DNA from 2 places in the Bradyrhizobium sp. sBnM-33 genome. Region 1 is predicted to be linked to the other one. Evidence: riboswitches for the same ligand, from Rfam matches in the RefSeq annotation. Region 1 holds a riboswitch; the other holds the start of a gene.
The links. A riboswitch is a leader RNA that binds a small molecule or an ion and turns the genes downstream of it on or off. The one in region 1 is predicted to bind thiamine pyrophosphate.
Positions count from the first base shown of each region.

Region 2: linked by a shared signal. The riboswitch ahead of RX328_RS36480 (FAD-dependent oxidoreductase) and the one ahead of RX328_RS43005 (O-methyltransferase) in region 1 are both predicted to bind thiamine pyrophosphate.

Region 1 is NZ_CP136624.1:9,144,202-9,159,516, reverse strand. Features, by position in the region: gene RX328_RS43080 (ABC transporter permease subunit) at 1-122, opposite strand, end outside; gene RX328_RS43075 (MurR/RpiR family transcriptional regulator) at 304-1,179, shown strand; gene RX328_RS43070 (aspartate aminotransferase family protein) at 1,185-2,534, shown strand; gene RX328_RS43065 (amino acid ABC transporter substrate-binding protein) at 2,545-3,552, shown strand; gene RX328_RS43060 (arylsulfatase) at 3,609-4,250, shown strand; gene RX328_RS43055 (hypothetical protein) at 4,386-4,697, opposite strand; gene RX328_RS43050 (methyl-accepting chemotaxis protein) at 4,907-6,604, shown strand; gene RX328_RS43045 (transporter) at 6,672-7,775, opposite strand; gene RX328_RS43040 (copper chaperone PCu(A)C) at 8,161-8,679, shown strand; gene RX328_RS43035 (hypothetical protein) at 9,295-9,519, shown strand; partial or broken gene RX328_RS44040 (DUF1080 domain-containing protein) at 9,670-10,089, shown strand; gene fabA (bifunctional 3-hydroxydecanoyl-ACP dehydratase/trans-2-decenoyl-ACP isomerase) at 10,280-10,810, opposite strand; gene RX328_RS43020 (SRPBCC family protein) at 10,885-11,688, opposite strand; gene RX328_RS43015 (ArsR/SmtB family transcription factor) at 11,700-12,290, opposite strand; gene RX328_RS43010 (shikimate kinase) at 12,483-12,923, shown strand; TPP riboswitch at 13,415-13,510, shown strand; gene RX328_RS43005 (O-methyltransferase) at 13,501-14,175, shown strand; gene RX328_RS43000 (MFS transporter) at 14,417-15,067, shown strand; gene RX328_RS42995 (MFS transporter) at 15,046-15,315, shown strand, end outside.
Region 2 is NZ_CP136624.1:7,788,347-7,803,661, forward strand. Features, by position in the region: gene RX328_RS36455 (dodecin family protein) at 1-149, opposite strand, end outside; gene RX328_RS36460 (PRC-barrel domain-containing protein) at 360-902, opposite strand; gene RX328_RS36465 (PRC-barrel domain-containing protein) at 1,000-1,377, opposite strand; gene RX328_RS36470 (hypothetical protein) at 1,539-1,733, opposite strand; gene RX328_RS36475 (transglycosylase SLT domain-containing protein) at 2,120-2,647, shown strand; TPP riboswitch at 2,870-3,013, shown strand; gene RX328_RS36480 (FAD-dependent oxidoreductase) at 3,001-4,014, shown strand; gene thiS (sulfur carrier protein ThiS) at 4,005-4,202, shown strand; gene RX328_RS36490 (thiazole synthase) at 4,390-5,172, shown strand; gene RX328_RS36495 (thiamine phosphate synthase) at 5,159-5,767, shown strand; gene thiC (phosphomethylpyrimidine synthase ThiC) at 6,159-8,057, shown strand; gene RX328_RS36505 (hypothetical protein) at 8,082-8,480, shown strand; gene RX328_RS36510 (helix-turn-helix domain-containing protein) at 8,875-9,159, shown strand; gene RX328_RS36515 (SPFH domain-containing protein) at 10,450-10,953, shown strand; gene RX328_RS36520 (hypothetical protein) at 10,940-11,191, shown strand; gene RX328_RS36525 (alkene reductase) at 11,208-12,308, shown strand; gene RX328_RS36530 (ABC transporter substrate-binding protein) at 12,530-14,272, opposite strand; gene RX328_RS36535 (DUF2160 domain-containing protein) at 14,402-14,728, opposite strand; gene RX328_RS36540 (carbohydrate ABC transporter permease) at 14,731-15,315, opposite strand, start outside.

The DNA of each region.
Region 1 (15,315 bases):
CGTACCGATAAATTGTGCAGGGCGTTGGACCAGAGCCAGCCAATGATCGCGACCGCGATGGCGACCACCACGATTTGCCAGACCAGCCCGTTGACCTGCTGGCGGTTCGGGCGGAGGCGCATCCGCCGACGACGAGGGAATTCGGGCGTGGATGTCGGCACAAGGATCCTCGACTTAAGCAGCGATGACTTCAGGCAACGATGTCTTGCAGCAGCGGTCCTTCCAGCAGCGATCTTCGGCCATGCGTCCGAGAGGCGCATTTCAAATGTTGCGCCAAAACGGATTTTATGCAACATATGTTTCATGGCGCAGCCCCGGCCGAAATCCTCGCCGCTGAACGATTTGTGCAGTGCGCTGCCATCGTTGCCGATGCGGCTGCAGCAAGTCGGCCGGTTCGTTGCCGCCAATGACTATGACGCCACCACGCGCTCGATGCGTGATCTTGCCGCCGAGGCCGGCGCCGACCCCGCCGCTTTCACCCGGCTCGCAAAAGCGCTCGGCTATTCCGGATGGGACGAATTGCGCGCCGCGCTGACCGAGGCTCGCCGGCCTGCGCAATCTTCGCCGTTTTCAGGTCGCGCCAAAGGCGGCCGTAAAGGGCCCAACGCCGAGATATCGCTGGTCTCCGACAAGCTGGAAGCCGAGGCGGCAGGTCTTGCGCGCATTTCGGCCGGCTCGGTGGCCAACGCGGCCAAGGCTCTGCACGCCGCGCGGCGCATCTGGATCGCCGGGTTTCGGAGCTGCCGCAGCGTTGCGGAATTGCTCAATTATCAGCTTCGCTTGTTCCGGCCGGATGCGGTGCATCTGGTCGGCGGCTCGGGGCCTGAGGATCTCGATCTGGGTGCGTTCCACAGCGGCGATGCCGTCGTTGTTATCGGGTTTGCGCCCTATTCGAGGGCAAGCGTTTTGTCGGCGCGGGCGGCCCATGATTCCGGCGCCACACTGGTTGCGATTGCCGATACGATTACGGCGCCGATGGCGGAGGGGGCCGATCATCTGTTGCTCTATGAGGCGGCGGCATCGCCAGGATTCTTTCCGAGCCTCACCGGCGCCATTGCCATCGCGCAGTCGCTGGCCGCCGTGACCTTCGTGCTGGGCGGCACCGGCGCCAAGCGGCGCCTCGAAGAGACCGAAGGCCGGTTGGCCGCGCTGTCGCAATATGTTGCGGAGAAAGGTTGATCGTCATGGCAGCCAGCAAAAGCCGGTTACTGCACCGAAGCCTGCGTGAGACGCCGCCGAAGGCCATCGGCGGCGATGGCGTCTGGCTGATCGCCGAGGATGGCAGGCGGATTCTGGATGCTTCCGGCGGCGCGGCCGTCTCCTGCCTCGGCCACCAGCACCCTCGCGTGCTAGAGGCCATAACGCGGCAGGCATCGAAGCTGGCCTTTGCCCATACCGGGTTCTTCTCGTCGGAGCCTGCCGAAGCGCTGGCTGAGGCGCTCGTCGGCGACGAGCCCGGCGGTCTGGCCTACGCCTATCTCGTCAGCGGCGGCTCGGAGGCGATCGAGGCCAGCATCAAGCTGGCGCGGCAATATTTTGTCGAAACCGGCCAGCCGCAACGCCAGCGCTTCATTGCGCGCCGCCAGAGCTATCACGGCAATACCCTGGGTGCGCTTGCCGCAGGCGGCAATACCTGGCGGCGCGAGCCCTACGCGCCGCTATTGTCGGCGGCTTTCAGCCACGTGACGCCGGCCTTCGCCTATCACGAAAAACGCGACGGTGAATCCGAGACGGATTTCGTGACGCGACTGGCGGCCGAGCTCGAAGCCGAATTCCAGCGCCTTGGTCCGGATACGGTGGCGGCATTCATCGCGGAGCCGGTGGTGGGCGCCACCGCCGGATGCGTGCCGGCGCCGGAGGGATACTTCCGCGCCGTCCGTGAGATCTGCAACCGGCATGGCGCGCTCTTGATCCTGGACGAAGTGATGTGCGGCATGGGCCGCACCGGCACGCGCCACGCCTGGGAGCAGGAGGGCATCGCCCCCGATATCCAGGCGATCGCCAAGGGGCTCGGCGGCGGTTATCAGCCGATCGGTGCGATGCTCGCCAGTGGGCGCATCGTGGACACGATCCGGGAGGGCTCGGGCGCATTCCAGCATGGTCACACCTACCTGGCGCATCCGCTCGCCTGTGCTGCGGCGCTCGAGGTGCAGCGGGTGATCGATGACGAGCACCTGCTCGACAGGGTTAAGGATCTTGGCCACCAGCTCGAACGGCGCCTGACCGAGCGTTTCGGCAATCACCGCCATGTGGGCGATATCAGGGGGCGGGGCCTGTTCCAGGCGATTGAGCTCGTCGCCGATCGCGCCACCCGCGCGCCGTTCGATCCCGCACTCAAGCTCAACCAGCGGATCAAGGCCGCCGCGTTCGAAGGCGGCCTTGCCTGTTATCCCTCGGGTGGAACGGTGAATGGCCGCAGCGGCGACCACGTCCTGCTGGCGCCGCCCTATATCGCGACATCCGACGATATCGACATGATCGTCGACCGGCTGGGGCACGCCGTCGACTCGGCCTTGAAGAGTGTTGGTCATTAGGAGGAGCAGAATGAAGAGAATTATCATCGCTACAGGCTTGCTCGCTGTGTCGGGCTTGATGGCGCAAGCCGCAACGCTCGATACGGTCAAGCAGCGCGGCACGCTGGTGTGCGGCGTCAGCATCGGCTTCGCCGGGTTCTCTACCCCGGACTCGCAGGGCAATTACAAGGGGCTCGACGTCGACTATTGCCGCGCCCTGGCCGCCGGTGTACTCGGCGACGCCAGCAAGGTGCGCTATGTCGCGCTCACGGCGCAGAATCGCTTCACGGCTTTGCAGTCGGGCGAGATCGACGTGCTCTACCGCAATTCGACGCAGACCTATCTGCGCGGCGCGACGCTGGGGCTGCGGCAGGGCCCAGTCAATTTCTACGATGGCCAGGGTTTTGTCGTAAGGGCCGACGCCGGCGTAAAGGACCTCAAGAGCCTCAATGGCGCCACCGTCTGCGTCGCGCAGGGCACGACCCATGAAGTGACGCTCGGCGACTACGGCCGCGCCAACGGCATCGAATGGAAACCGCTGGTGTTCGACCGCACCGATACCATGTACCAGACGTTCTTCGGCGGGCGCTGCGATGCCATGACCAGGACGCTTCCGCGCTCGCCGGCGCGATCACTACCGCTGCTTCAATCCGGCGGACTACCCGTGCTGCCGCAGACCATCAGCAAGGAGCCGCTCGGGCCGTTCACCCGCAACGGCGATGACGTCTGGACCGACATCATCGCCTGGCTGCACTATGGCCTGATCGAGGCGGGAGAGCTTGGTGTCACCGCAGCCAACGCCGAACAAATGGCAAAATCCAATGTGCCGGCCATCCAGCGGCTGCTCGGCACCTCCGGCGAGCTCGGCTCGCGATTAGGCCTCGACAACAAATGGATGCTGCAGGCGATCAAGGCGGGCGGCAATTACGGCGAGATCTTTGAGCGCAATGTCGGCAAGGCGAGTCCGCTAAAACTCGATCGCGGCCTCAACGCGACCTGGGCCAAGGGCGGCCTGATGTACGCTCTGCCATTCAAGTAGTGAGACGTTGCGGCGCGGCGGGTTGACACAAGTCGCGCCGCAGCCAGACTGACCGCATGCGCATTACCCTGATCCACGCCCTGAAACATTCGATTGTGCCGATCGAAGCCTCCTTCGCCAGGCTTTGGCCGGAGGCTCGCCTGATGAATCTGCTCGACGACAGCCTGTCGGCCGACCTGGCGCGTGACGGCGCGCTCACCGATGCGATGACAGAGCGCTTCCTCGGGCTCGGACGCTACGCCGTCGGCACCGGATCGGATGCGATCCTGTTCACCTGCTCGGCGTTCGGCCCCTGCATCGAAGCCGTCGCGCAGGCCCACGCCCCGATGCCGGTGCTCAAGCCCAACGAGGCGATGATCGAGCAGGCGGTCGCGCGTGGCCGCAAGATCGGGCTGCTGTCGACGTTCCCGCCGACACTTGCCTCGATGCCGCCGGAGTTTCCGTCGCGGGTCGAGCTGGTGCCCAAATTGGCGGAAGGCGCGTTAGCCGCGCTCGATCGCGGCGATCGCGCGACCCATGACCGCCTGGTGGTGGAAGCAGCGAGGAGCTTGCGCGACTGCGACCTGATTGCGCTCGCCCAGTACAGCCTGGCGCCAGCGGCAGACGCGGTCGCCGAGGCGACGGGACGGCCGGTGCTGACCACGCCCGACAGCGCGGTGCTGAAGCTGATGAAGATGCTCGGCGTGGACCGAGCTTAGGTCAAGTTCGACGCGAAGGAGGCAACCTCCCTCTCCCGCTTGCGGCGGAGGGCCGGGGTGGGGGTCTCGCCACGTGACATTGTCTGTGTGGACAGAACTTCCTCCGCATCGCCCGTTGGCGCGACAGCCGCAGCTTTAGGCCTCTTTCTTCTTGGCCGGCTTTTTCACCGCCTTCTTCGCCGCCGCTTCCTCGGCCGCGTTCCTGATCGCCCGCGCGTAACTATCGGCGGTGTTTTGCGCAGAGTTTTGCAGCCGCTTGGCCGCGGCCGTACCGAGCTCCATCGTGCTCTTGGCGATCAGCCGGAATTGGTCCCGCGTCTCCTTATCCTTTGCCTTGGCCGCGCGGGCCATGATCTGGTCGCGCCGCTTCTTCACGGCTGCCATGAGGCTCTTGTTCTGCGCTTTTGCGATTTGCCGGATGACGAGGTCGAGATCGGCTTCAGCCATTATGAGTCACTCTTGCCGCACCATGCCATCCGCAGGGTGCGGGAATCACTGGCGCCGTATTTGAAGGATAGGCGCCATTGTGTCGCCGCGGCGCCATCATTTCAAGCGCGATTCTCGCAATCGGACGCTGCAGTTCGACCGCGCAACCCGATAACAGTCGGTTAACATTGTGTTGATAGGAATTCTCAATCACCAGGAAGAGAAACGAAATGCGTAACCTCACCGTCCATCAGCGTTTTGCGATCATCATTGCGACGCTGACGATCGTGCTGTTTGGTGTTTCCGCCCTGCAGATCCTGGTGTTGCGCGACGCGGTGCTGGAGGAGCGGCGGACCACGGTCCGCAATCTGGTCGAGGCCGCGGTAAAGATTCTCGCTCACCATGAAGGCGAGGCCAAAGCCGGCCGGATCGCTCCGGACCAGGCGCGCCAGATGGCCTTTGCTTCGATCAGCGCCATGCGCTGGGGCGAATATTCCGACTATATCGGCGTCTACGGCACGGGAAGTGCCGATGCCGGCGTCACCTATGTGCATGCCAATCCGAAATACATCAACGTCAACCGCTGGGAGTTCAAGGACAAGAGCGGCAAGCTGTTGATCCAGGACATCGTGCGGACCGCGCGCGCCGGCGGCGGCTTTGTCGAGTATCTCTCGCCCCGCTCCGCCGGTGGCGCCGAACTCCGCAAGGTCTCCTATGTCGGGTCCTTTGGTGCAGGCGACAAGCTTCTGGCGCTTCAGGCCGGCGCCTATGTCGACGATATCGACGCGGTGGTCTTCCGCCGGATGATCTGGGCCGGGATCGCCGGGCTGGCCGGCTTGGCGCTCGCGGGTTTCGTGGCATTCTGGCTCGGCCGCGGCCTGGTCGTTCCGCTAAACAGGACCTGCGCGGCCATGGACGAACTGGCCAAGGGCAATTTTGCGGCCGAGATTCCCTTCGTCGACCGGACCAACGAGATCGGCCGGATTGCGCGAAGCCTCCAGGTATTTAAGGATCATCTGGTCGAAACCACGCGGCTGCGCACCGAGCAGGAAGCGATGAAGGTCCGTTCCGCCGAGGAGCGGCAAGCGGTTCTTTCCCGCATCGCCGACGAGTTCGAGCGCAGCATTGGCGGGGTAATCCGGGGCACCGCAACGGCCGCCGACGAGCTGCAGAACTCCGCCTCGTCGATGTCCACGATTGCGGTAGGAACGACGGACCAGAGCGCGAGGGTCGCGGCCGCCGCCGAGCAGACGGCGTCGAACGTGCAGACCGTTGCGGCCTCGGCGGAGGAGTTGTCATCCTCGATCCAGGAGATCGCGCGGCAGGTCACCCAATCTTCGTCAATTGCCCAGAATGCCGTTGGGCAGGCCAACCGCACCGAGGCCATGGTCGGCCGCCTGGTCGAGGCCTCGCAAAAGATCGGCGAGGTCATGGCGCTGATCCAGACCATCGCGGGACAGACGAATTTGCTGGCGTTGAACGCGACCATCGAAGCTGCCAGGGCCGGCGAGGCCGGCAGAGGCTTCGCTGTCGTCGCCAACGAGGTCAAGGCGTTGTCGTCGCAGACCGCAAAGGCTACCGACGAAATCACCAGCCAGATCCAGGAAATCCGGGATGCGACCGGCTCGACAGTCAACGCGATCCGCGAAATCGGTACCACGATCGGGCAGATGAACGAAATCACGGGCTCCATTGCGGCCGCCGTCGAAGAGCAGGGCGCCGCCACCAACGAGATTGCCCGCAGCGTGCAGCAGGCGGCGCAAGGCGCCCAAGAAGTTATGCAAAACATCACGGGCGTGCGCGAAGCTTCGAGCAAGGTCGACGCTGCCGCGGGCCTCGTGCTTAATGCCGCCGGTCAACTGACGTCGCAATCCGAGCTGCTCAAAGCCGAAACCGGCAAATTCCTCGGCAATGTTCGGGCCGCGTGACGTCGGGCGTAAGCTTGCTCGTCATGCCCACTCTGTACCCCGCCTTCGCTGAAGTTTGGCGGACTGTTCAATTCAGCCGCGCCCCGATCCCCGTGAGCACGCGGTAATCAGGCTTGGACTGAATGCCGTTGTGCTGGTTGATGACCGGCACGCCGACGGAAACGAAGCCGGAGAAGCGATCGAAGCCCACGCGCACGCCGGGCGAGAGATAGACCGTGGTGCCGCCTGAGTTGGGATCGGGAATGCCGGCGATGCGCTGCTTGTCGTGCCACTCGCCATTGAGCTCGAGAACGAGGTCGAGCGTATAGGGCGTCTTCTTCATGTCGCTGTGGTCGTGGTTGGCGTGATAGAGACAATGCTCCTGCAACTGATTGCGCGGCTGCATGCAGTATTCGTGCAGCTCCACTTCCTTCGCCGAGCCGGTAGGCCCGACCAGGCGATACGACACGGCGGTGCCAAACAGGAAGCGGTCGCCGAGATTGGTATCCTGCGTGCCCGTGCTGATCAGGTAATAGAGGCCGCTCACGTCGAACGACCAGCGGCCGGAGCGCTTGGTGAAGGCGGCGCCGAACAGGCCGTCCCACGAACCCGAGCCCGGCTGAAACTGGGCCTGAAAAAGCTGGCCGGCGGCGTCGCGCTGGCTGGTGCTGCCGGTCGGCGCCTTGAAGCCGAACAGCACGGCGGCCGACGTCCCGCTCTGCGCGTTGTTGTGGAAACGATACTGCCCGAGCATGGTGACGTCGCCGAACCCCGCCGAGTTGCCGCGTCGGTTGATGCTATCGGGACTCATCAGGCTGCCCATGTCGCTCGCACTCATCATGCCCGTATGGCCGCCGCTCAGCATATGCTCCCCGGGCTCGCGGATATCCGAGCGACGGACGCCGGACGCGCGAACGGCAACGGTCAGATCGTTGGTGATGCCGTAAGCGGCCGAAAGCGAGACGCTGTCGATCGAACGAATCGAATGCGCGTGCGTGCCGCGGCTTGCGGCGGCGAGCAGATCGGCCTCGCTGAGCTGGCCCAGCCTGATGAACTCATAGCGGACCGATGCGGCGATCAGTCCTTCGGAAAGCGTGTCAGCCGAGATGGTGTTGATGGGCCCGCCGCTGCCGGTATTGCCCCCGCCGCCGGGATGATGCGCTTCCGCAGGAGCAGCGAGTAAAAGTATCATGGATAAAAAGATGCCGGCCGCGGGCCGTCTAAGATACGCACACACATACGCCCCCTGTACTCACTGCTTGGCGATTAGCCATCCCAATCGGGCGCGAGATTGACTGGATCTTGCGAGAAGCGCGGCCCGCTCGCGACGGAAGCGAAGCGGAAAAGCGAGCGCGCGATCGCGGGCGCGGCGTCTGTGTGGCTGTCGCGTGTTGGGCGAATGGCGAAGCGGGGGTAATCACTCGCCGGTTGTGCGTCGAGTGCTTTTCGCGTCGCGATTCGGCAGTCGCAATCACGTCCAGCGCTGGCCTCAATCAGGGCGAGCACCAGCCGTATTCGCGTCCGATTGCTTCACTACACGCCTTACGGTCCAGCGCGCGTATCGGAGTAGGACAATTATGACAACCGTCGTCAGAGATATCTTTGTGTTTATCACCGCGGCCATTTTTGTCGCAGCGAGTTTGCTCGTTGCGACCATCGCCGGCGCACACGAGTTCAAGGTCGGCACGCTCGACATCGGTCATCCCTGGTCGCGCCCGACCCCGAAGGACGCCAATATCGCCGGCGGCTATCTCACCATCACCAACAAGGGAAAGACTGCGGATCGTCTGATCGGCGGCACGTCGCCCGCGGCAAGCCAGATCGAGGTGCACGAGGTGGTCGATGTGGACGGTATGGCGAAGACGCGCCCGCTCGCAAACGGTCTCGAGATCAAGCCCGGCAAGACCGTGGAGCTCAAGCCCGGCGCCTATCGCATCCTGCTGATGGGCCTCAAGGAGCCGTTCCTGATCGGCCAGAAGGTGAAGGGCACGCTGGTGTTCGAGAAAGCGGGGCCCGTCGACATCATCTACAACGTCGAGGAAAACGTCGGAGCCGCCGTCAGTGGCGTCAATAGTGTCGCGCACAAGCATCATTAGGACCGGGCTTGACTCTCGGTTGGATGAGTCGTCACCCGCGGCATCCCGTCCTTAGTTGCCGAACAAGCGCAGATCGCGCGGCTTCGTCGCCCGTCCACCGTCTCCCGCGCGACCGGCGGCGAGGCTGAACCGTCGTCGCTATCGGCGACGGCTCCGGTCCAACTCATCATTCTCAGGCCGAGCGAATGTCAGTCATTGCCGCCAGTATCTCGCAACCATCGCTGCAGGGAAGGCGGGCAAAGTCGCTGTTCGTGATTGCGATCTTGTCTGCATCATTTCTCGGCCTCGGGCTGGCTTACTTTGCCTGCACGCGACTGATCTCATTGGTCGGGCGTGAGGGGATCGAGGTGTCGTTGTTTTCGGCTGACAATCGTTCGCAGGATGTTATCTGTTCGAGCAGCAATGCTTCGCCACCAACGATCCGTACGAACGAGTGAAGCGCTTGGCTCCAGCCTGAATGTTTGTTGGGACGGCCGAGTGCCGCGCCTCTTCCGCCGGTTGAGGGCCCGTCAACGGTTCGGAAACCACACGCGCTCTCTTCCAGTCCCGCTAACTAATCGAAAATCGTTCTGCCGCAAATTCGTGCCCGGGAAAGGGAATGGGGAGATCCAAGCAATGAACGGGCTGGCCATCATGGAAAACGTTCGCCGCTACCGCACCATCGCGTCGCTGTGCCGCCAGACGGCGGCCTTCCGGCCGATTCATAGCGGTTCCTTGCTGGCGCAAGCCAGGGAATGGGAACATCGCGCCGTAGCGGAGCTGGAAGCCTATTTTGAAGCTTTCTGTCAGGCGGCTTCCGGCAATACGCCAAGCCACTCCGCAAGTCGCGCCGTGAACTGACGGGACGCGTTCAAAGGGAACGGGCATTCGCTACTGAGATAGACGACCTGTGACGCACTAGGGTCGACAAATTCAGGAACCCTAACCGTCGACAGGCGTCGATGAGAGATCGCAGGTCTAATCCCAGACGAATTGGCGATCGCGTTCAAAATGTCCAAGTCTCCGAACTTGCTTGCGGCAAGTCGTCTCTCGGGTTGGCGAATGGCCGGTCCGGGCGGCTTCCGAAAGGTCGCCGAAGGGGTGGTCGAGAGTTTTGGCGGGCCGGGCCTGTTTTGGTATGCCGAGGAGCTTTTCGATGACCTGGTGCTGACCGTCGAGTGGCGCCTGAGCTCGCTGGACGATAACTCCGGAGTATTTCTGCGCTGCCCGCCGTTGGCCGACAGTCCCCAACCGGCCATTGAGCACGGGTATGAAATCCAGATCGATGATCGAGGACTCGATCCCGAAAAGCAGTCGCTCGAGAGCCCGCTTCATTTCACCGGAGCCATCTATCAACTCGCTCCGGCGGTCAGGTTTGCATCGCGACCCGTCGGGCAATGGAACAGGTTCGAGGTGCATGCCATCGGATCGACGATAAGCGTTGTTATCAACGGAGAAGAAGTGTCTCGACTGGAGGCGCATCGCGACAGCCGGTCGGACATATCGGCCTCCAGAACCATCACGCCGGATCGGCGGTGCAGTTTCGAAACCTGCAGGTGGCGCGACCGTAGCGCTGGCACGCGGACCTGCCGGCGGCTGCCCACATTTGAGCCGCCTTCCGTCAGGTCGCCGGCGCTATCAGTCCGACGCGCATATCCCTGGCGACATAGACGCAGGTGTCGTCGGCAAAGACACGGCCGTTCGCAATTCCAACAGCCAGTCTGCCGCGCCTTACATGGCGCATGCTGACCTCGTATCGCACGCGCTTGGTGTATGGCTTGATGTCCCCTCGAAACTTCACCTCGCCGACGCCGACCGCGCGGCCTTTGCCCGGTGAGCCCGACCAGCCTAGCCAGTAACCGATAATCTGCCACATGGCGTCCAGGCCCAGACACCCCGGCATCACCGGATCGCCGCGAAGGTGACAATCAAAAAACCAGTGGTCCGGTGTGATATCCAGCTCACCGATGACATGGCCCTTGCCGAATTCGCCGCCGTCGGCGCTGATCTCGACGATGCGGTCCATCATCAGCATGGGCGGCGCCGGCAACTGAGCATTGCCCGGGCCGAAATAACCGCCTTCGCTCGACTTGAGCAGATCTGCCCTTGAATAGGACGATTGCGGAGCGTGAAAGTCGGGCGGATCGGACATGCCATGTCACCTCTGACGTCATTCGCGTCACACTTATCAACTTCCGCTCCCAGCCCGTCGGGCCGTTGCCGCATCTAAGGCCGCTTGAAGCTCTCGCCGAACCAATGCCGCCATCGCGGCTCGCTCGCCGCGGCGTGCTGCTCGGCGTCGTCGCCATAATAATAGATGGCCATGCTCGCATTTGTACCGCTGCCGGTGCCGTAGGTTCCGATGAGGGCGATACCGGGGGCCGGAGCATTCAGGCGCAGCATGATGTAGCGCTGCTTGGCGTCCTGCTGCACGCGTTCGACCATGCCGGACAGGCTCTCTGGCTGTTGTGGTGTCGTCCGCTCTTCGCCGACGTTCGCGGCGGCGAGATCGAGTTTTTCGGTTAGCCGTTTCCAGACCCCGGACTGGTGGCCTTCGTCGCTAGCCATGGCGTAGAAGGAGGCCGCCTTCTTGCCCGCGAAGTGCGAGAGGTAGACGCGCAGCACTTCAAAGAAGCCGGGCCAGCCGCTTTCGAACCCTTCGAGCTGATCATCCCAATCGTCTGTCGAGGCAAACAGTGAATGGACCATGCGAACCACACACCGGCCGCCCGACCTGCTGGTTATGGTGATCTCGGTCGCGACCGGCGGCGCGCCTTCGCTCCAGTTGCGCTCGACATAACCGAAGCGGAATGGCGGCTCCCAGGCCGTGACTTCGCCCGTGGAGCTTCCATTAGGACCGAAGTCGAAGTGGATGTCGCCACCGATCTGCTCGTCCACGCTGGTCTTGGTGAACCAGGCCGTATTGCCGGGTCCCGTCGCCATCGCCTGCCACACCTGCTCAGGCGTGCCAGGCACGATCAACTCCATCTCGACCCAACGCTTTCCGGTTTCATCCTTCTTGAGGGGCATGGGGGATCCTTTCAGGGCCGAGCGCCGGGGGGCGCGGGATAGGACGCCACGACGAGCCGGTGCGGTCGTCCGCCCGGCGCACTCTCGTCGTGATAGCGCGCCGCCAGCGCCGCGACGACATTGGTGAGATCGGAGGTGAAGGCCGCGCGATCTGTGGGCGATCGGAAGCGGATGACGGTGTCGATCGAAAGGGTGGCGAGACGCTTGTCGTTCTGGCGGGCAGTCCGCCAGAGGTCGCCGACCTCGCGGACGATGCGGGCCGCCAGGGCGATGAGATAGCTGGCTGATAGACGGTCGTTGTTGCGTGCCGGATCGGCGCCGATCGGACCTAACGCAGCCGGCGAGACGACATAGGACGATGCCGTCGCGATCATGAGGCGCTCCGTGAGACCGCCCCATTGGCGCTCTTCGGCCGGCTTGACCAGCTTGTGATCCTCCAAGGCGCGCAGGTGGTAGTTCACTTTCTGGCGCGTGAGGCCAATCCGTTCGGCGATCGCAGCGGCCGAGGCGGGCTGTGACAGCGCCGCCAACAACCGGGTTTTTATTGGGTCCAGCGCGAGGGCTGCGGCCGCGGGGGCCTCAATGACATCAAGTTCGAGCATGCGTTCTAATCGCATTGACAAATTTTTTTGTCAAGGGGTCATTGCCACCTCAAGAGGTTTCGACAGGTATGTTTAATCTAACTTGCGGAAACGTCGCAGTCGGGCAACTGCGAACGCTTCCGGACGGCAATGAGGAGAAGCCGCGTGAAGCGTGTGTTGATCACAGGCATGTCCGGCACTGGAAAATCGGCCGTGGTCGGAGAACTCGCGGCAAGAGGCCATCAGGCCGTGGATCTGGATACGCCGCAATGGTCCGAATGGATCGACGTCGATCCCTCAGACACATTTACGCCGGGAAAAGGGAAGGATTGGGTCTGGCAGGAGAGCCGGGTACGAGCACTTCTCGCTGGGCATAATCAGGGCACGCTGTTCCTTAGTGGATGCGCGGAAAATATGGAGCGGCTATTCCCCCTCATCGACAAGATCATTCTTCTCTCCGCGCCAGTCGCAACGATCATGAAGCGGCTCGAAGCACGTTCGTCCGACGGTTATGGCAACAGTGAGGAGGATCGGCAAAAGGTGCGTGAACTCATTGCGCTGATCGAGCCGCTGCTCAGAAAATCCGCCGATCATGAGATCGACACGACAGGGCCGGTTCATGCCACGGTCGCCGAAATCCTCCGGATTTCTTAGCTCGCCTTACAACGGAAAATGCCGATTGTTTGCCGTCGCGTCATTGGTCGCCGAAGGACATCATATTGATGCGAAGGTCGAATGCCGCCGAGCACCACTCCTCCTGCGGCAACGAATTTTCTCCCACCTCGGCCCGGTGTAGCAGGTCGCAGGAAATCGCAGATATGAGGGGGAATCTGGCGCGCCGCGGCCGATGAAGATGGGCACTACTGCTTCGCCGTGGCGCTATGAAGTCGCAACCTATCTCATGCCGTAACCCGAGAATATTCGATTGCCTACGATTTGGCACTGCGCTCAAAGGAGCTGCTTCCGATGTCGCGGGCGTCTCGATGTGCTTCCATGGACATGGCACCGAACCACCCTGGGTATCGGTGCCATGTCCGTTCCAGGGGGCGACCCAGAAGTTGAAGGCAAGGTGCTAAAATGACGCGTTTGACCCACAAGAGACATTCTGACCGCGATGCTTGACGGCTATACGTTGACCTGAAACGTTGGCGCGTCCGGGGTGCCCGTTTGACGCGGGCTGAGATCACACCCGTTGAACCTGTCTGGGTAATGCCAGCGAAGGGAGCAGACCATGACCGTACTTGGCAATCAGGCATTGCAGGACTTCCTTGATGCTCTTCACGCGAAGAGCGACGAGCAGGCCGCACTGATCCTGGCATTCGAGGCAAAACGGGACAGCAGCGAGCTTTCTCCAAGCGCAGAAGAAATTAGGGCCTTTCGGAGCGACAAGCTCGTTGCACTTGATCGCGACAAGGCGGAGTTCTGTTACCAGCTATGCCGAGCGAAAAAAGTCTCCAAGATCATCGAGGTTGGCACGTCGTACGGTGTATCGACCATCTACCTCGCTGCAGCCGTGCGCGACAATGTTAATGCATTCGGTGGCAACGGAGTGGTCATTGGGACCGAATATGAGCCAAGCAAAGCGGCGGCTGCACGGGCACATTTCGCGCAAGCCGGATTGAGTAGTTTTATCGAACTGCGAGTAGGCGATCTTCGCGAAACCCTAAAGCAGATCGATGGGCCGATCGACTTCGTCCTAATGGATGTTTGGATCGCGATGGCGCGACCTGCATTAGAATTGATTTCGCCACATCTTTCACAGGGCGCGGTTGTGGTGTGCGACAACACCAAAAAACATCGGGGGTTTTATGCTGACTATTTCGCGTTTCTACATGATCCAGCCAACAGCTTCACCACAATGACACTGCCCTTCCAAGGTGGCTTGGAAATATCAGTTCGGTGTTAGACGTGGCGCAGAACACGGACTTCCATTCACTAGCCGATCGTTGACGCTCACGGAGCGAGTTTCTACACTGGGCGTAGATCATTGGAGATATTTGAGATGACGATCGCAACCGTCGTAGTAGGGCGCTGGCGCATGGACCGGTAACGGCATCCATGCCGGTACCCCGTGCGCCCCCGACAAGTTCGGGGGCTTTTTTTTGAGCAAGTTTCTGTCCGGCTTGTCAGATTGAGAAGAGGAAACCATGCCAGGGAAAGCCGCAGACCCGCCGGCCCTGATGACCTTGATCGCGCTGAGCGGTCTGTCGGTGGTATCTCTCAACATGTTCCTGCCCTCATTGGCAAACATCGCCCATGAGTTTCAGGCGGACTATGCGCTCGTCAATCTGTGCATCGCCGTATACGCGGCCGTGAGCGTCGTGCTGCAGCTCGTGATGGGGCCGTTGTCGGATCGCTTCGGCAGGCGACCTGTGATCCTTGCCGCCCTGCTGCTTTTCCTCGTCGCCTCGCTGGGCTGCCTGTTGGCGGCCAACGTCTGGGTGTTTCTCGCCTTCCGCATGATGCAGGCGGTCATCGCCCCTGCTTACGCCGTTTCGGTCGCCATTATTCGGGATTTCTCCGCAGGCAACAAAGCTGCAAGCTCCATCGGCTACGTGGCCATGGCCTCGGCCGTCGCTCCCATGCTGGCCCCGATGCTGGGTGGTACACTCGATGAGCTGTACGGATGGCGGGCCAGTTTCTGGGCCTTTCTCGTCATGGGCGGCGCGACCCTCGCGCTGTGCTGGCTCGATCTGCGGGAAACCAACAAAACACCCGCGGCTACGTTTGCGCGGCAATTTCGATCATATGCGAAGCTCGTGGGATCTGGGCGTTTTTGGGTTACGCGCTGTGCATGACGTTTTCCCGGGGGGCGTTCTTCATCTTCATTGGCGGAGCGTCGCTTGTCGCTGTCTCCACGTTCCGGATTTCCACCGCGGAGCTCGGTTTCTATATGGGAACCATCACGGTCGGTTTTGTTCTCGGCAGCTTTCTGTGCGGCCGCTTCTCCGAACTTTATGGGCTCACGACGATGATGCTGATGGGCGGATTGGTGGCGTGTGTGGGCCTGGTTCTGGGAATCCTGCTTTGCTTCTATGACGCGGTG
Region 2 (15,315 bases), 1.4 Mb from region 1:
TCCAGTTGCAGATCCAACTTCACGACCTCGGCGACACGCAGATCGCGCAGCGACTCTCCAGCGCGGCTGACCGCGCTTGCAGCGGCCTTCTCCCAGGATTCCGTGCTGGTGCCGATCAACTCGATGACCTTGTAGACGCTATCAGCCATGTCGTCCTCCCGTTGATGCAAGAGTCTGTGCAAGGCAGGAGGCAGGTGCTCCTGCCGGGACACACAAACTAACATCGGGGAGCGCGCGCTGATAGGATGCGCTGCACCATGACCGGCGTTTACCCATCTGCGCGCTCCATACACACAAATGGCCGGGCGGCATCACGCCGTCCGGCCATTTTGAGGAAGCCTGGTGTTGGGACCGCGGCCTTATTCGGTCGAGTACTTGAACTCCGGCATCGCCTTGAGCTGATCCTTCGTCGCGCTGAACACGGCGTGATCCGGGTACCACGGATTCTTCTTCGGCGCGGCAGGCGCTGTCGCAGCACCCGTCGTCGTTCCTGTGCCGCCTGTGCCTGTCGTAGGCCGTGCGCCGCCTGTCGCGGGCGCACCAGCGGTGCCCGTATAGGCAATCGGTTCATCGACGAACTTCACCTTGTCGATGGGCACCGCAACCAGATGCTCGCCGACGCCGAGGAAGCCACCGACGCCAATCACCACGCCTTTGATATCGCCGCTCTTGTCGGTCAGGAGATCGTTGATCGATCCGAGGCTTTCGTTGCTATCGTTGTACACGTTCAGGCCGACCAGCTTCGAAGCCCGCCAGGTACCCTTGAACGACGAGGTATCGGATGCAGCCGCTGGCGCGGCGGTCTTTGCGGTGTCAGTCGTTGCCGGAGGATTTTGCGCAAACGCGACACTCGCCAGCAACGCGGACGCCGCGAGGCCGGCAACGGCAGTTTTCGTTAACATATTGGTTCTCCTCAGTTCAGAAACGCTTTGAGAAAACCCGGCACTTCAACAAGAGTTCCACCCGTTTTCGTATGAAACACGTCGATTCGACGCTGCATCAGAAGCCGCCCCAGTAAGGCGGCATGCCGTAATAGCGATGCAGCTCGGCTTCTTTTGCGCGATCGCCCCAGTCGAAATCCTTGTCCGCACGGAATGACGGCGCGCGCCTCAACTCTTCATCGTCGATGTCGAGTTCGTAGGCTTCGAATTTCGTGTTGTAGCTAAGCCGTCCCCAGGGCAGCGGAATCAGGTTGGCTCCGACGCCCAGAAACCCGCCGAAACTCAGGATTGCATACGATACTTTACCAGTGATCTTGTCGATCATCAGCCGTTCGATATGGCCGATCATGTCCCCGTTCGGCCGGCGCACCGCGGTCCCCTCGACGCGGTCGCTCGCGATCAGCGGATGTGGCTTGGCCATCACCTCACTTGCCATCGGACCCTCCACGTATGAGTGAGGAATCAACGTGGCTGCGTCCGGCTGGTTCCGCTCTACGGCAGCCGGCCTGCCCTATTCGGAAATGGCGAAACGCACGAGGCTTGGGCAGCGCCTGTCTGGCGATGCCGATATCGTACCGTCGAATGAAGCGTGCGCTGTCAGGCCGCGAGCGCGTCGGGATCCGTTTCCTCGTAAATCGCGATCGCCTCGAAGCGATAGTCGCAGGCGCGGCAGAACCAGAGGAAGGAGGTGCGACCCGGGCTGCTTTCGACCCAGTCGGGTCTCGGAATCGGCTTGCCGCATTGGGCGCAGGGATTTCCGCGGGGCAAGTAGCCGGAATCGAGTCGAGCCATGGCGCATCTCCCTTAGACTTCGGACGTCGTGCGACGTCTCGCTGCTTGCTTATGTCAAATTGCTTATGTCGTTGAATGAGACAGGTTTGCTGTCGGAATGAAATGAAGTGGTTTTTATCGCGGAATTCTCTTTACACCTTGACTGCATCATTTGCACGACATTCGTGCGCGTCCGCGTGACGCAGATTCGCGTCGCTCAACGCGATGCATTGCACGCACAACGTTAGCGTCACGCTGGAAGCGTTCGTTCACACGTGCATGAGCCAACACGTGCATGAGCCGCAAACATCTCGCCGCGATGTCGTCCGTTTTCCGCCACATCTTGGCCGGGCGGCCACAATAATCGAGAACGCGAAAATCGTTAATGTGCCCGCCGAGATTGTTTTATGAAAAATCTATCAAAGTTCATCTGGCTCGCCGCCGTAGCCACGCTCATGGGCTCGCCCTCAGCAATGGCGCAGAGCCGCGCGCACTATGAAAGCATGGTCGCCTCCCATGCCGCCGCCAACAACGTGCCGGAAGCGCTGGTGCACCGGGTCATCGTGCGCGAGAGCAAGTATCATCCGAACCTGGTCGGACGCGGCGGCACCATCGGGTTGATGCAGATCAAGCTCCCGACCGCACGCGGCCTCGGCTACACCGGCGACGCCGCGGGCCTGCGCAATCCCGACACCAATCTCGCCTGGGGCATCAAATATCTCGCCGGCGCCTATCGCGCTGCCAATGGCGATCATGGCCGCGCCGTGCGTTACTATGCGAGCGGCTATTATTACGCCGCAAAGCGCCAGCGGCCGGAGAAGCCGCTGCAGATCGCGCCGGTGCTGGCGAGCGGTGCGACGCCGAAAATCGTCGCCGCGCCGGTTGCGACAACGAGAACGCCGGCCGAGGCGAACGCGCTGCAGACCGCCAAATAGCTAAGTCCAAACAGCGAAACTCGTGTCCCGGGCGCGGTGCAGCCTAGGCGATGCGAAGCATCGTCCGATTCTGCGCTGCTCCGCAGAACCGGGACCCATGCTGGCCGTCTGGGCCCCGGCTCAGCAGCGCACCGCTAACGCGCTGCGCTGCGTCCGGGGCAGGGCAGCATTGCAAGTTCCCGCAAAGCCGCGTTGACACCTCCGCCCAACCGCCTACATTAGTCCTGTTCCGAGGGGTGCTCCGACGAGGAGCTGAGATACCGCAAGCTTGGGCAGTCACCTCAAAAGGTGGAGTCCTGGGACCGCGGTGACCCTTTGAACCTGATCCGGGTCATGCCGGCGAAGGGACAGGGATGTACCAGAAGTCAGATCTGCGGGGGGATTCTCCCGTTTCCATCATCGGCGCGGGCATTGCCGGCGCGTGGCAGGCGCTATTGTTCGCACAGGCCGGCCATGCCGTCACGTTGTACGAGCGCAGTGACGCCGATATGACGCTTTCCACCAGTCACTGGGCCGGCGGCATGCTAGCCCCCTGGTGCGAGGCTGAGACCTCCGAGCCTGTGATCGGCCGGCTCGGCACCCGCTCGCTCGATTTGTGGCGCGAGCTCTTTCCCAACACCCCGTTCAACGGTTCGCTGGTGGTGGCGCATCCGCGCGACCGCGCCGATTTCGAGCGGTTTGCCAAACTCACCACCGGCCATATCAGGCTCGACGCAAGCGGCGTCGGCCGGCTCGAACCCTCGCTGGACGGCCGCTTTCGCGACGGCCTGTTCTATGCAGGCGAAGGCCATGTCGAGCCGCGGCGCGTGCTGCCGGAGCTGCATGCGCGCATCGAAGCCGCCGGCGGCACGATCAAGTTCGATTGCGACGTCAGTGCGGAAAATCTCGACGGCATCGTGATCGACTGCCGCGGGCTGTCGGCCCGCGACGAGCAGCGGGAGTTGCGCGGCGTCAAGGGCGAGATGATCATCATCGAGACATCGGAGGTCGAGTTCTCGCGCCCGGTGCGGCTGATCCATCCGCGCTGGCCGCTCTATGTCATCCCGCGCGGCGACAACAAATTCATGCTAGGCGCGACCACGATCGAGGCCGAGGACACCGGCGTCAGCGTGCGCTCGGCGCTGGAGCTGTTAGGTGCGGCCTATGCCGTGCATCCGGCTTTCGCCGAGGCGCGCATCGTCGAGTTCGGCTCTGGCTTGCGTCCCGCCTTCCCAAACAATCTGCCGCGGATCACGATCAGCAAGAGCAAGATCGCGGTCAACGGCCTTTACCGCCACGGTTTTCTGGTGGCGCCCGCGCTGGCCGAGCTGACGCTCGCCTACGTGCAGCGCGGCGCGATCGACAATGAGGTGATGCGATGCGTGTGACCATCAACGGCGAACAGCGTGAGATCGCCTCGAAGCGCGTCGACGCGCTGCTCTCCGAGCTCGAATACGAAGGCACGCATTTCGCGATCGCCGTGAATTACGACGTGCTGCCGAAAAGCCGCTGGGCCGAGACCGCACTGAAAGCTGGCGACGAAATCGAGATCATCACCCCGCGGCAGGGAGGGTGAGGAGGATGAACGCGCGCACTCTCCGCCCGTCGTCCCTGCGAAGCGCGCCTCGCACTCCGCTGTCATCGCCTGGCTTGACCGGGCGACCCAGTACGCCGCGGCCTGTCGGGTTGATCACAGCCGTCCCGGCGTACTGGATCCCCGCCTTCGCGGGGATGACAGGATCATTTGAGGAAACACCGTGAACATGCTGAACTTCTACGGCAAAACCTTCTCCTCCCGCCTCCTGATCGGCACGGCGCTCTATCCCTCGCCGGCGATCATGCAGGACGCGATCCGCGCCTCTGGCGCCAACATCGTGACCGTGTCGCTGCGGCGCGAGGCCGCCGGCGGCAAGACCGGCGATGCGTTCTGGTCGCTGATCCGCGAACTCGACGTCACGGTGCTGCCGAACACCGCCGGCTGCCGCAGCGTGCGCGAGGCGGTGACCACCGCAAAGCTGGCGCGTGAACTGTTCGGTACGCCCTGGATCAAGCTCGAAGTGATCGCCGACAACGACACGCTGCAGCCCGACGTGGTCGGCCTGGTTGAAGCCGCCGCCATCCTGATCAAGGACGGCTTTGAAGTGTTCCCCTATTGCACCGAAGATCTTTCGGTGGCGATGCGGCTGGTCGAAACGGGGTGCAAGGTGGTGATGCCCTGGGCCGCGCCGATCGGAAGTGCAAAAGGCATCACCAACCGCGATGCGCTAAAGCTGATGCGCGAGCGCCTGCCCGATATCACGCTGGTGGTCGACGCCGGCCTCGGCGCCCCCTCGCATGCTGCCCACGCCCTCGAGCTCGGCTACGACGCCGTGCTGCTCAACACCGCGGTGGCAAAAGCCGCCGATCCCGTCGCGATGGCCAACGCCTTCCGCCTCGGCGTCGAAGCCGGCCGCACCGCCTATGAAGCCGGCTTGATGGAAGCCCGCGACTTCGCCTCTCCCTCCACCCCTGTGATTGGGACCCCGTTCTGGCATGCCGTATCCTGATCGATTCTACCCCGTGGTCGACAGCGTCGCCTGGGTGGCGCGGCTGGCGCTGCTCGGCGCCGGCACCATCCAGCTGCGCGCCAAGGATCTCGACGACGCCGAGGCGCTGCAGATCGTGACCGACGCCCTTGAAGTCATCAAGGGCACCGATGCCAAGCTCGTCGTCAACGATTACTGGCGCGCGGCGATCGTCGCCGGTGCAAAACACCTGCATCTCGGCCAGGAAGACCTCGTCGGCGCCGATCTCAACGAAATCCGCAAAGCCGGATTGACGCTCGGCATCTCCACCCATGACGACGAAGAACTGGCGACTGCGCTCGCCGCCAGGCCCGACTACATCGCGCTCGGTCCGATCTTCCCGACCACGCTGAAATCGATGCGTTTTGCGCCGCAGGGCATTCCAAAGATCACCGAATGGAAAAAGCGCATCGGCAATATCCCGCTGGTCGCGATCGGCGGCATCAAGTTCGAACAATCAGCCGAGATCTACGCCGCCGGCGCCGACTCCATCGCCGTCGTCAGCGACGTCACCCAGAGCGCCGATCCCGACGCGCGGGTGCGGCAATGGCTGGGCCAGGGCGCGGAGACAGCGTGATGGATTTGCGAAGCAACCACAGCCGTCATTGCGAGCGAAGCGAAGCAATCCATTGGCACTGCGCAATCGGTGACAATGGATTGCTTCGTCGCTTCGCTCCTCGCAATGACGGAGGAAACTCGCGATCGCGAAGGAGACATCAGCGCTCGCGGAGGCACCCCCACCCCCGACCCTCCCTCGCAAGCGGGAGAGGGGGCGCAGCGAGCGCTTGGTCAACCCGTCCCGTCTACGCAGGAAGGAGCGCAGCGCGCCCTTGTTACCCTCTCCCGCTTGCGGGGGAGGGTGGCGCGCGTCAGCGCGCGACGGGTGGGGCTCGCGCCACAAGTTTCGCTACCGGATGGATCCGCCGTGCGGCCGTCCGGAATGACAACAAGATAAAGGAGGATACGAGATGAACATTCGCTCCAACCCCGACACCACCCTGCCCGCCGTCACCACCGGCCCCCTTCCCTCGTCGCGAAAAATCTTCGCCACACCCGATGCCGCGCCCGACCTGCGCGTGCCCTTGCGCGAAATCATCCTCTCCGAAGCCGCGGGCGAGCCGAACCTCCCCGTCTACGACACCTCCGGCCCCTACACCGATCCGTCCGTCACTATCGACGTCAACGCCGGTCTCCCCCGAAACCGCCTCGCCTGGGTCAAGGAGCGCGGCGGCGTCGAGGAATATGAGGGCCGCGAGATCAAGCCGGAGGACAACGGCAATGTCGGCGCCTCGCATGCCGCAAAGGCCTTCACGGCGCATCACAAGCCGATCCGCGGCCTCGACGGCCACAAGATCACGCAGCTCGAATTCGCCCGCGCCGGCATCATCACGAAAGAGATGATCTACGTCGCCGAGCGCGAAAACCTCGGCCGGAAAGCACAGCTCGAGCGCGCGGAAGCGGCATTGGCCGATGGCGAAAGCTTTGGCGCTGAGGTCCCCGCCTTCATCACCCCGGAATTCGTCCGCTCCGAGATCGCGCGCGGACGCGCCATCATCCCCTGCAACATCAACCACGCCGAACTCGAGCCGATGATCATCGGCCGAAATTTCCTGACCAAGATCAACGCCAATATCGGCAACTCCGCCGTCACCTCATCGGTCGAAGAGGAAGTCGACAAGATGGTGTGGGCGATCCGCTGGGGCGCCGACACGGTGATGGACCTCTCGACGGGCCGCAACATCCACACCACGCGGGAATGGATCTTGCGCAACTCGCCGGTGCCGATCGGCACCGTGCCGATCTACCAGGCGCTGGAGAAGTGCGAAGGCGATCCCGTCAAGCTGACCTGGGAGCTCTACAAGGACACGCTGATCGAGCAATGCGAACAGGGCGTCGATTATTTCACCATCCACGCCGGCGTGCGCCTGCCCTACATCCACTTAACCGCCAACCGCGTCACCGGCATCGTCTCGCGCGGCGGCTCGATCATGGCCAAATGGTGCCTGGCGCATCACAAGGAGAGCTTCCTCTATACGCATTTCGACGAGATCTGCGACCTCATGCGCAAGTATGACGTCTCGTTCTCGCTCGGCGACGGCCTGCGCCCCGGCTCGATCGCCGATGCCAACGACCGCGCACAATTTGCGGAGCTGGAGACGCTCGGCGAACTGACCAAGATCGCATGGGACAAGGGCTGCCAGGTGATGATCGAAGGCCCCGGCCATGTGCCGATGCACAAGATCAAGATCAACATGGACAAGCAGCTCAAGGAATGCGGCGAAGCTCCGTTCTACACGCTGGGGCCGCTGACCACCGACATCGCGCCGGGCTACGACCACATCACCTCAGGCATTGGCGCGGCCATGATCGGCTGGTTCGGCTGCGCCATGCTCTGCTACGTCACGCCGAAGGAGCATCTCGGCCTGCCCGACCGCAACGACGTGAAGACCGGCGTCATCACCTACAAGATCGCCGCCCACGCCTCTGACTTGGCCAAGGGCCACCCGGCCGCCCAGCTCCGCGACGACGCGCTCTCCCGCGCCCGCTTCGACTTCCGCTGGACCGACCAGTTCAACCTCGGCCTCGATCCGGACACCGCAAAAAGCTTCCACGACGAGACGCTGCCGAAGGAAGCCCACAAGGTCGCGCACTTCTGCTCGATGTGCGGGCCGAAGTTCTGTTCGATGAAGATTACCCAGGACGTGCGGGATTATGCGGCAACGCTGAACGATCCGGCGGGTGTGGGGATGTCGGTGAGTGGTACGATCGAGGATGGCATGGCTGCGATGAGCGCCAAGTTCAAGGAGATGGGAAGCGATCTCTACCTGGATGCGGAGAAAGTGAAGGAGAGCAATCGGGTGTTGTGAGGCTGCGCACTCACCTAGACCGCAATGACCAACAATCTGACCGGTGTCTGGGACGGCACCTATGTTCAGCCGCGCGTTGGAATGGTCACGTTTCTGGCGACGCTTATCGAGACTGGTGGCGCGCTCGGAGGAAACGTGACCGAACCCTGCATCACGCCCGGTTGCCCGTTGAGCATCCACAACGCTTCGATTGCGGGTCATCGATCCGGCAGCGCGGTTTCATTCGTCAAGCGTTACGAGCCGCCCGGCTACGGCTATGACAAGGTCACTTATGAAGGCGTGGTCAATGCTGACGCCACGGAAATCGATGGGCGCTGGCGGCTGCCAGGCACTGGGTGGTCTGGAACATTTCTGATGGTTCGCTCGACCAAGCCTGCACAATCGACCGCAACCGAAGAACGGACCAAGGAGCCGACACGTTAGCATGCGTAGCCCGGATGAGGCGACATCCGGAGTTCAAACCATCCCGCATATCGCTACGCTCATGCGGGCTACGGCCCTGAGCTGGCTGCGTCGTTCCCCGCACATAAGCGAAACCTCGATACATGCCCGCTACGGATCCCACCAACAACGAAGAGCGGTGGCTGTCGACGTCCCTGCGTTAGAGAAACGAGAAACCACGAGGCCGCGCCGACGCGCCTATCTGCCTGCTGTTGAGCGTTTACTTCAGGATGTAACAAAGCGTCATCAAAACCTTTCAGTCCCCCATTAACCTTTCATTAACCATACGCGTCCACCCTTCTCTACGGCAGGGGGCCGTTGATTCCTGATGCTTCAGCTCCGCGTTTCGGAGCTAGCGTTGAGTCGGGAGGTGTTGATGCCCCGGGAGTACCTTGGTGACGTGTACATTGGCGCGGCGTGCGACCGCGCGAGCGAGATTCCGCTGCCGGATTCTCCGGCCCTTTCACCCCACCAGATCGTGCCGATGCTGATCGGCTCCACCGTCGAGGCGATCGAGCGCGAGCTCGTGCTGCAGACGCTGGCGCGCTGCCACGGCAATCGCACTCATGCCGCGCGCGTGCTCGGACTTTCGGTGCGCACGATGCGCAACAAGATCCGGCAGTATGCGACTGATGGGGCCGACATTCCCGCGCACAGCTAGGTCGAACAGAGCGTAGCGTCAGCAAAGCGGACCTGTCTCGCCGCAGCTCGAAGAGCGAAGGCGGAAGCGGGCGCACCGTCATGAGCACGGCTGAATTGGTGGGCACGGCGCTTTGCGCCTTTGCCCACCCTTGTATTGGGCTGCGGACTGATTTGTTTCGCGCGCAAGCGCAATCTCGCTTGCGCGCGTGCGACAAACTGGCACGACGGGCAAATCAGCAAAAACCTGTCCAGTCCCTCTCGCAAAAATATTCCGCTTAACTTCGAGAGCAAATCATCGGCATAACTCCGCCCGTCTCACGGCGAATGAGGGGCGTCGGCCATCGTCACGAACGCGCGGTGAGATGCGATGGACGCGGAAGGCGCAAGACGTAGGCGCACAAAGCGTACGGCGAAGTCGTGTGGTTCGGGCGCCGCGGTGCTGGCGTTAAGCTCTTGAGAAGCAAACTTCTCAGGGGCGACGGAGGCAAGAAAGCCGTTCTCCGGGAAGAGCTCGAAGTAGCCGTAAAGCCATTGCGCAGGGAAGGCCGGGATGCTCCCGCTGTACCTGTATGCTCGTGTGCGCGCTTCCTATGCTCACCTGCACACGAGACCGCGGGTGCAGCAAGCACCCGGTCTTCCCTGCGCCCTCTGATTGGAGAGGGTGGGAGGTTGGTAGCAAAGCTCGGGCACAGTGTGTCGCGAGAATGCCGCCTCACATTCGCTTGTCATCGTCCGCCAACGGGTCGCGCGAATGCGCGCCCGATGACAGGCTCCGGCGGACGATCCAGTATTCCAGAGACGCCAGCGATTGAACCGAGAAGCCGCGGCGTACTGGATCCCCGCCTTCGCGGGGATGACAGTGGTGGGCGTCGCTATCTCCCCGTCATTGCGAGCGCAGCGAAGCAATCCATCTCGCGGCAAAACGGAAGCATGGATTGCTGCGCTTCGCTCGCAATGACGTGGATAGGCGCGGCGTACTGGTCGACCCGGCGATGACAGCGGAGGATTCAGGGACGACGGGGCAAGACCAACGATCCGTCGTCATAATGCGCCGATCGGAAATCCAAATGACGGGGAAAGAGTCCGGCTTTGTCGATTTTTCATTCTACTTCAGATAGCAATGACTTATTTTCGACGCAGCGAAAGCCAAGAGAAGAACGGATATCGCGGTATCGCCAACGAGATAAAAACACGGCAGGGAAGGATAAAAGTGGGTGAACTTCTGGGCTCTATCGTTTTTTCTTTGATTGTAATCGCACTAATCGCCGGCGCATGGACCTGGATTTCGACGCTGTTCAGAAAAGGGGTCATGGCGCTGCTCGGCTTCGATGCGGTCTGCGTCCAGCAGTTCGAAACCGTGCTGCTCTACCGGAACGGGCGTTTTGAAAGAGCCCTGACACCCGGCCGGCACCGCATCCGCGCCGGCAGCCGCCAACTGGCGCGGATCGATTTGCGGCCCGAGGTGTTACGGTTCACGCAAGGCGCAGTCTCCGCGGACCGCTTTGCGGTCAACCTCGTCTATGTCGCGCGCATCCAGATCGTCGACCCCCGGGCCGCTTTCGAAAGCACGCAGAATTACCGGGACGAGGTCTGCATACGCCTGCAGTCGGTCGTGAAGGCGGTGTGCAGCCGAAAGCCGCGCCTCGAAATTCAGATGGACCACCAGAGCTTTGGCAACAGCGTCCAGAAGGCCGCCAGCCAGGTGCTTCGCTCGATCGGTTGCGAATGCCTGACGTTCGAGCTGCTGCAGGTCGATTCCGCGGGGCCGATCGCGGAATTGGAGAACAGGCGCATGGGATTTGCCGCGCATTAGCTTGTCGCGGCTCGATCGCGCGCCGGCAGTGCCGTTCGGCCGCCAGGGCACCGGCCGGCAGATCGCCTATGCTGCGCCGCTGCCGATTTCGAATGAATCATCCTACGCCGGCGCGCATTCGCTGTTGCGCGACGCCGGCCGTGCGGCCGGGACCGCGCGCAGCTCGTCTACGCAAGCCGAATGGCTCGGGGATTGCGAGAATTGGCGGCAATGCCCAACTCTTCCCTATCATGATTGATCCGGACATCCCCGACATGAGCCAGACCAAACTGTTCGAGCCCCTCAAGCTTGGCCCGATTGCGCTGCCCAACCGCCTTGTGATGGCGCCGCTGACCCGCAACCGCGCGGTGCCTCCGGGCATGGTGCCGAGCCCGCTTGCGATCGACTATTATGGCCAGCGCGCCTCCGCCGGATTGCTCATCACCGAAGCCAGCCAGGTTTCGCAGCAGGGTCAGGGCTATCAGGATACGCCGGGCATCTATTCGAAAGAGCAGGTCGAGGGCTGGCGCAAGGTCACCGATCGCGTGCATGAAAAAGGCGGGCGCATCTTCATCCAGATCTGGCATGTCGGCCGTATCTCGCACACCACGCTGCAGCCCGGCGGCGGCAAGCCGGTGGCGCCGTCGGCGATCCGCGCCAAGGGCAAGACGTTTGTGGGCGGCACCTTCACCGAGATATCCGAACCGCGTGCGCTGGAGCTGTCGGAAATTCCAGGGATCATCGACGACTTCAAGCGCGGCACCGAGAACGCGCTGGCCGCCGGTTTTGACGGCGTCGAGATCCACGGCGCCAACGGTTACCTGCTCGATCAATTTGCAAAAGACGGCACCAACAAGCGCACCGATGCCTACGGCGGATCGATCGAGAACCGCGCAAAGCTGATGCTGGAAGTGTCGCAGGCGGTGGCCGCGATTGCCGGCCCCGAGCGCACCGGCATCCGCATTTCACCGGTGACGCCCGCCAACGATGTGTCCGATTCCAATCCACAGCCGCTGTTCGATCACATCGTGGATGGACTCGACGCGCTGAAGCTGAGCTACATTCACGTCATCGAAGGCGCCACCGGCGGGCCGCGCGATATCGCGCCGTTCGATTACGCGTCCTTGCGTAAGCGCTTTGGCGGAGCCTATGTCGCCAACAACGGCTACGACTTCGACCTCGCGACAAAAGTGCTCGAGGCCGGCGCCGCCGACCTGATCGCGTTCGGCAAGCCATTCATCTCGAACCCCGATCTGGTCGAGCGATTGAAGAAGGGCGCGCCCTTGAATGAATGGGACAAGGCGACGTTCTATGGCGGCGGCGCGAAGGGATATACGGATTATCCGACGCTGGCGGCGGCGCAAGCGGCGGAGTGAGGCTGCTAAGCTTTCTCTCCGTCATTGCGAGGAGCGAAGCGACGAAGCAATCCATGCTTCAGCAAGCGGCGAGATGGATTGCTTCGCGGAGCCTGTCATCGGGCGGCGCTTCGCGCCGACCCGTTGGCTCGCAATGACAAAAGAAAAAGGCCGGGATCGCTCCCGGCCTTTGGTTTTGTTCGTGGATGCCCAGGTCAAGCCCGGCCATGACATCTACGATGTCACTTCGCCTCGGCCCGCTTCGGCGGCGTAGCCGGCCACGACTTGATCAGCGCGTCGTAGTCGACCGTCTCGCCCTTCGGCTTCTCGTTCGCCAGCTTGCGCTGCGGCGCGATGGTCTTGTCTTTCTCGGCCTTGGCGAACCAGAACTCGGCGGTCTCTTTCTTGTTCAGCTTCGGCCCGCACTCTTTCTGCACGCCACTCTTTTCGAGACGTTCGAGCACCGAGTCCTGGGCTGCGGCCAGCGCATCCATCGCAGCTTGCGGCGTCTTTGCACCGGACGACGCATCGCCGATGTTCTGCCACCACAATTGCGCAAGCTTCGGATAGTCAGGCACGTTGTTGCCGGTGGGCGTCCACTGCACGCGGGCGGGCGAGCGGTAGAACTCGATCAGGCCGCCGAGCTTCGGCGCGCGCTCGGTGAACGACTTGTCCCAGATGTCGGATTCACGCACAAACGTGAGGCCGACATGGCTCTTCTTCAAGCTGACCGTCTTGGAGTTGATGAACTGCAGATAGAGCCAGGCCGCCTTGCGGCGATCGGGTGGGGTCGACTTCAGCAGCGTCGCCGAGCCGGCGTCCTGGTAGCCGAGCTTCATGCCGTCTTTCCAGTACGACCCGTGCGGCGACGGCGCCATGCGCCACTTCGGCGTGCCGTCCGCGTTCACGACCGGGATACCGGGCTTCACCATGTCGGCGGTGAAGGCGGTGTACCAGAAGATCTGCTGGGCGATGTTGCCCTGCGCCGGCACCGGACCTGCTTCGGAGAAGGTCATGCCTTGCGCCTGCGGCGGGGCATACTTCTTCATCCAGTCGAGATACTTGGTGATCGAATAGACCGCAGCCGGACCGTTGGTGTCGCCGCCGCGCTCGACCGACGAGCCGACCGGACGGCAGCCTTCCATGCGGATGCCCCATTCGTCGACCGGCAGGCCGTTCGGGATGCCCTTGTCGCCGTTGCCGGCCATCGACAGCCAGGCGTCGGTGAACCGCCAGCCGAGCGAGGGATCCTTCTTGCCGTAGTCCATGTGGCCATAGACCTTGACGCCGTTGATCTCCTTGATGTCGTTGGTGAAGAACTCGGCGATGTCTTCATAGGCGGACCAGTTCACGGGAACGCCGAGCTCGTAGCCATACTTCGCCTTGAACTTGGCTTTGTATTCCGGATTGGAGAACCAGTCGTAACGGAACCAATAGAGGTTCGCGAACTGCTGGTCGGGCAACTGATAGAGCTTGCCGTCCGGACCCGTGGTGAAGGATTTGCCGATGAAGTCGTTGACGTCGAGCTGCGGATTGGTGACGTCCTTGCCCTCGCCGGTCATGTAGTCCGACAGGATCACGGTTTGGCCGTAGCGGACGTGGGTGCCGATCAGGTCCGAATCGTTGATCCAGCCGTCATAGACGTTTTTGCCGGACTGCATCTGGGTCTGCAGCTTTTCGACGACATCGCCTTCCTGGATCAGGTCGTGCTTGACCTTGATGCCGGTGATCTCGGTGAAAGCTTTCGCCAGCGTCCGCGATTCATATTCGTGCGTCGTGATCGTTTCCGACACGACGTTGATTTCCATGCCCTTGAAGGGCTCGGCGGCCTTGACGAACCACTGCAGCTCTTTCATCTGCTCCTCCTTCGACAGTGTCGAGGGCTGGAATTCGCTGTCGATCCACCTTTGATTGACGGCGTCATCGGCACGCACAGGTGCGGCAATGGTCACGGATGCGGCGATCAGCGCAGCCGCGCTGGTCATTGTCAGAAAGCTCTCCTTGGTCAAGGGACCGTTTCTTCCTCTCAAGCGTCGCATGTTGGATCCTCCGGTTGCAGCGATAAACACATATTCAGGCCCGGGTTGATCCCGGATCTGTCTTTTTCCGCCGTTTCAGACCGTGCGAAAGATCGCAACGGCCGAGACGAGCGAAATCAGGGTTGCGAGCCACAGGCTCGAAATCTCAACGCCCTCTCCGATCGGCAGAGTGGCGACCGGATCGGTGCCGACGAAGGCGATCCACAGCAAATGAATGACGGCGGCAAGCACCAGCGAAATGAACAGCCGGTCGCCGCGCGTGGTCGGAATGCGCAGGATGCCGACGCGCTCGGCTTCGGGATACGCGATTCCAAGCCATGTCATTACGCCGAGCGCCAGCGCCAGCATGACGAAGAAGATCGCGGTCGGCAGTGTCCAGGCCATCCATGCGATGTTCTCCATGGCTACACCCTGCCCAGCGCGAAACCGCGCGCGATGTAGTTTCGGACGAACCAGATCACCAGCGCACCGGGGATAATGGTGAGCACGCCGGCGGCAGCCAAGAGGCCCCAGTCCATGCCGGCGGCCGAGACGGTGCGTGTCATGATGGCAGAGATCGGCTTGGCATTGACTGAGGTCAATGTGCGGGCCAGCAGCAATTCGACCCAGGAGAACATGAAGCAGAAGAACGCGGCGACGCCGATGCCGCTAGCGATCAGCGGCACCAGGATTTTGACGAAGAAGCGCGGGAACGAATAGCCGTCGAGGAATGCGGTCTCGTCGATCTCACGCGGCACGCCCGAGACGAAGCCTTCGAGGATCCAGACCGCAAGCGGCACATTGAAGATGCAATGCGCCAACGCGACCGCCCACGGCGTATCGAACAGGTTGAGTGCCGAATAGAGGTTGAAGAACGGCAGCGCGAATACAGCGGCCGGCGCCATGCGATTCGACAACAGCCAGAAGAACAAATGTTTGTCGCCGAGGAAACGATAGCGCGAGAAGCCATAGGCGGCCGGCAACGCCACCGCGATCGAGATCACGGTGTT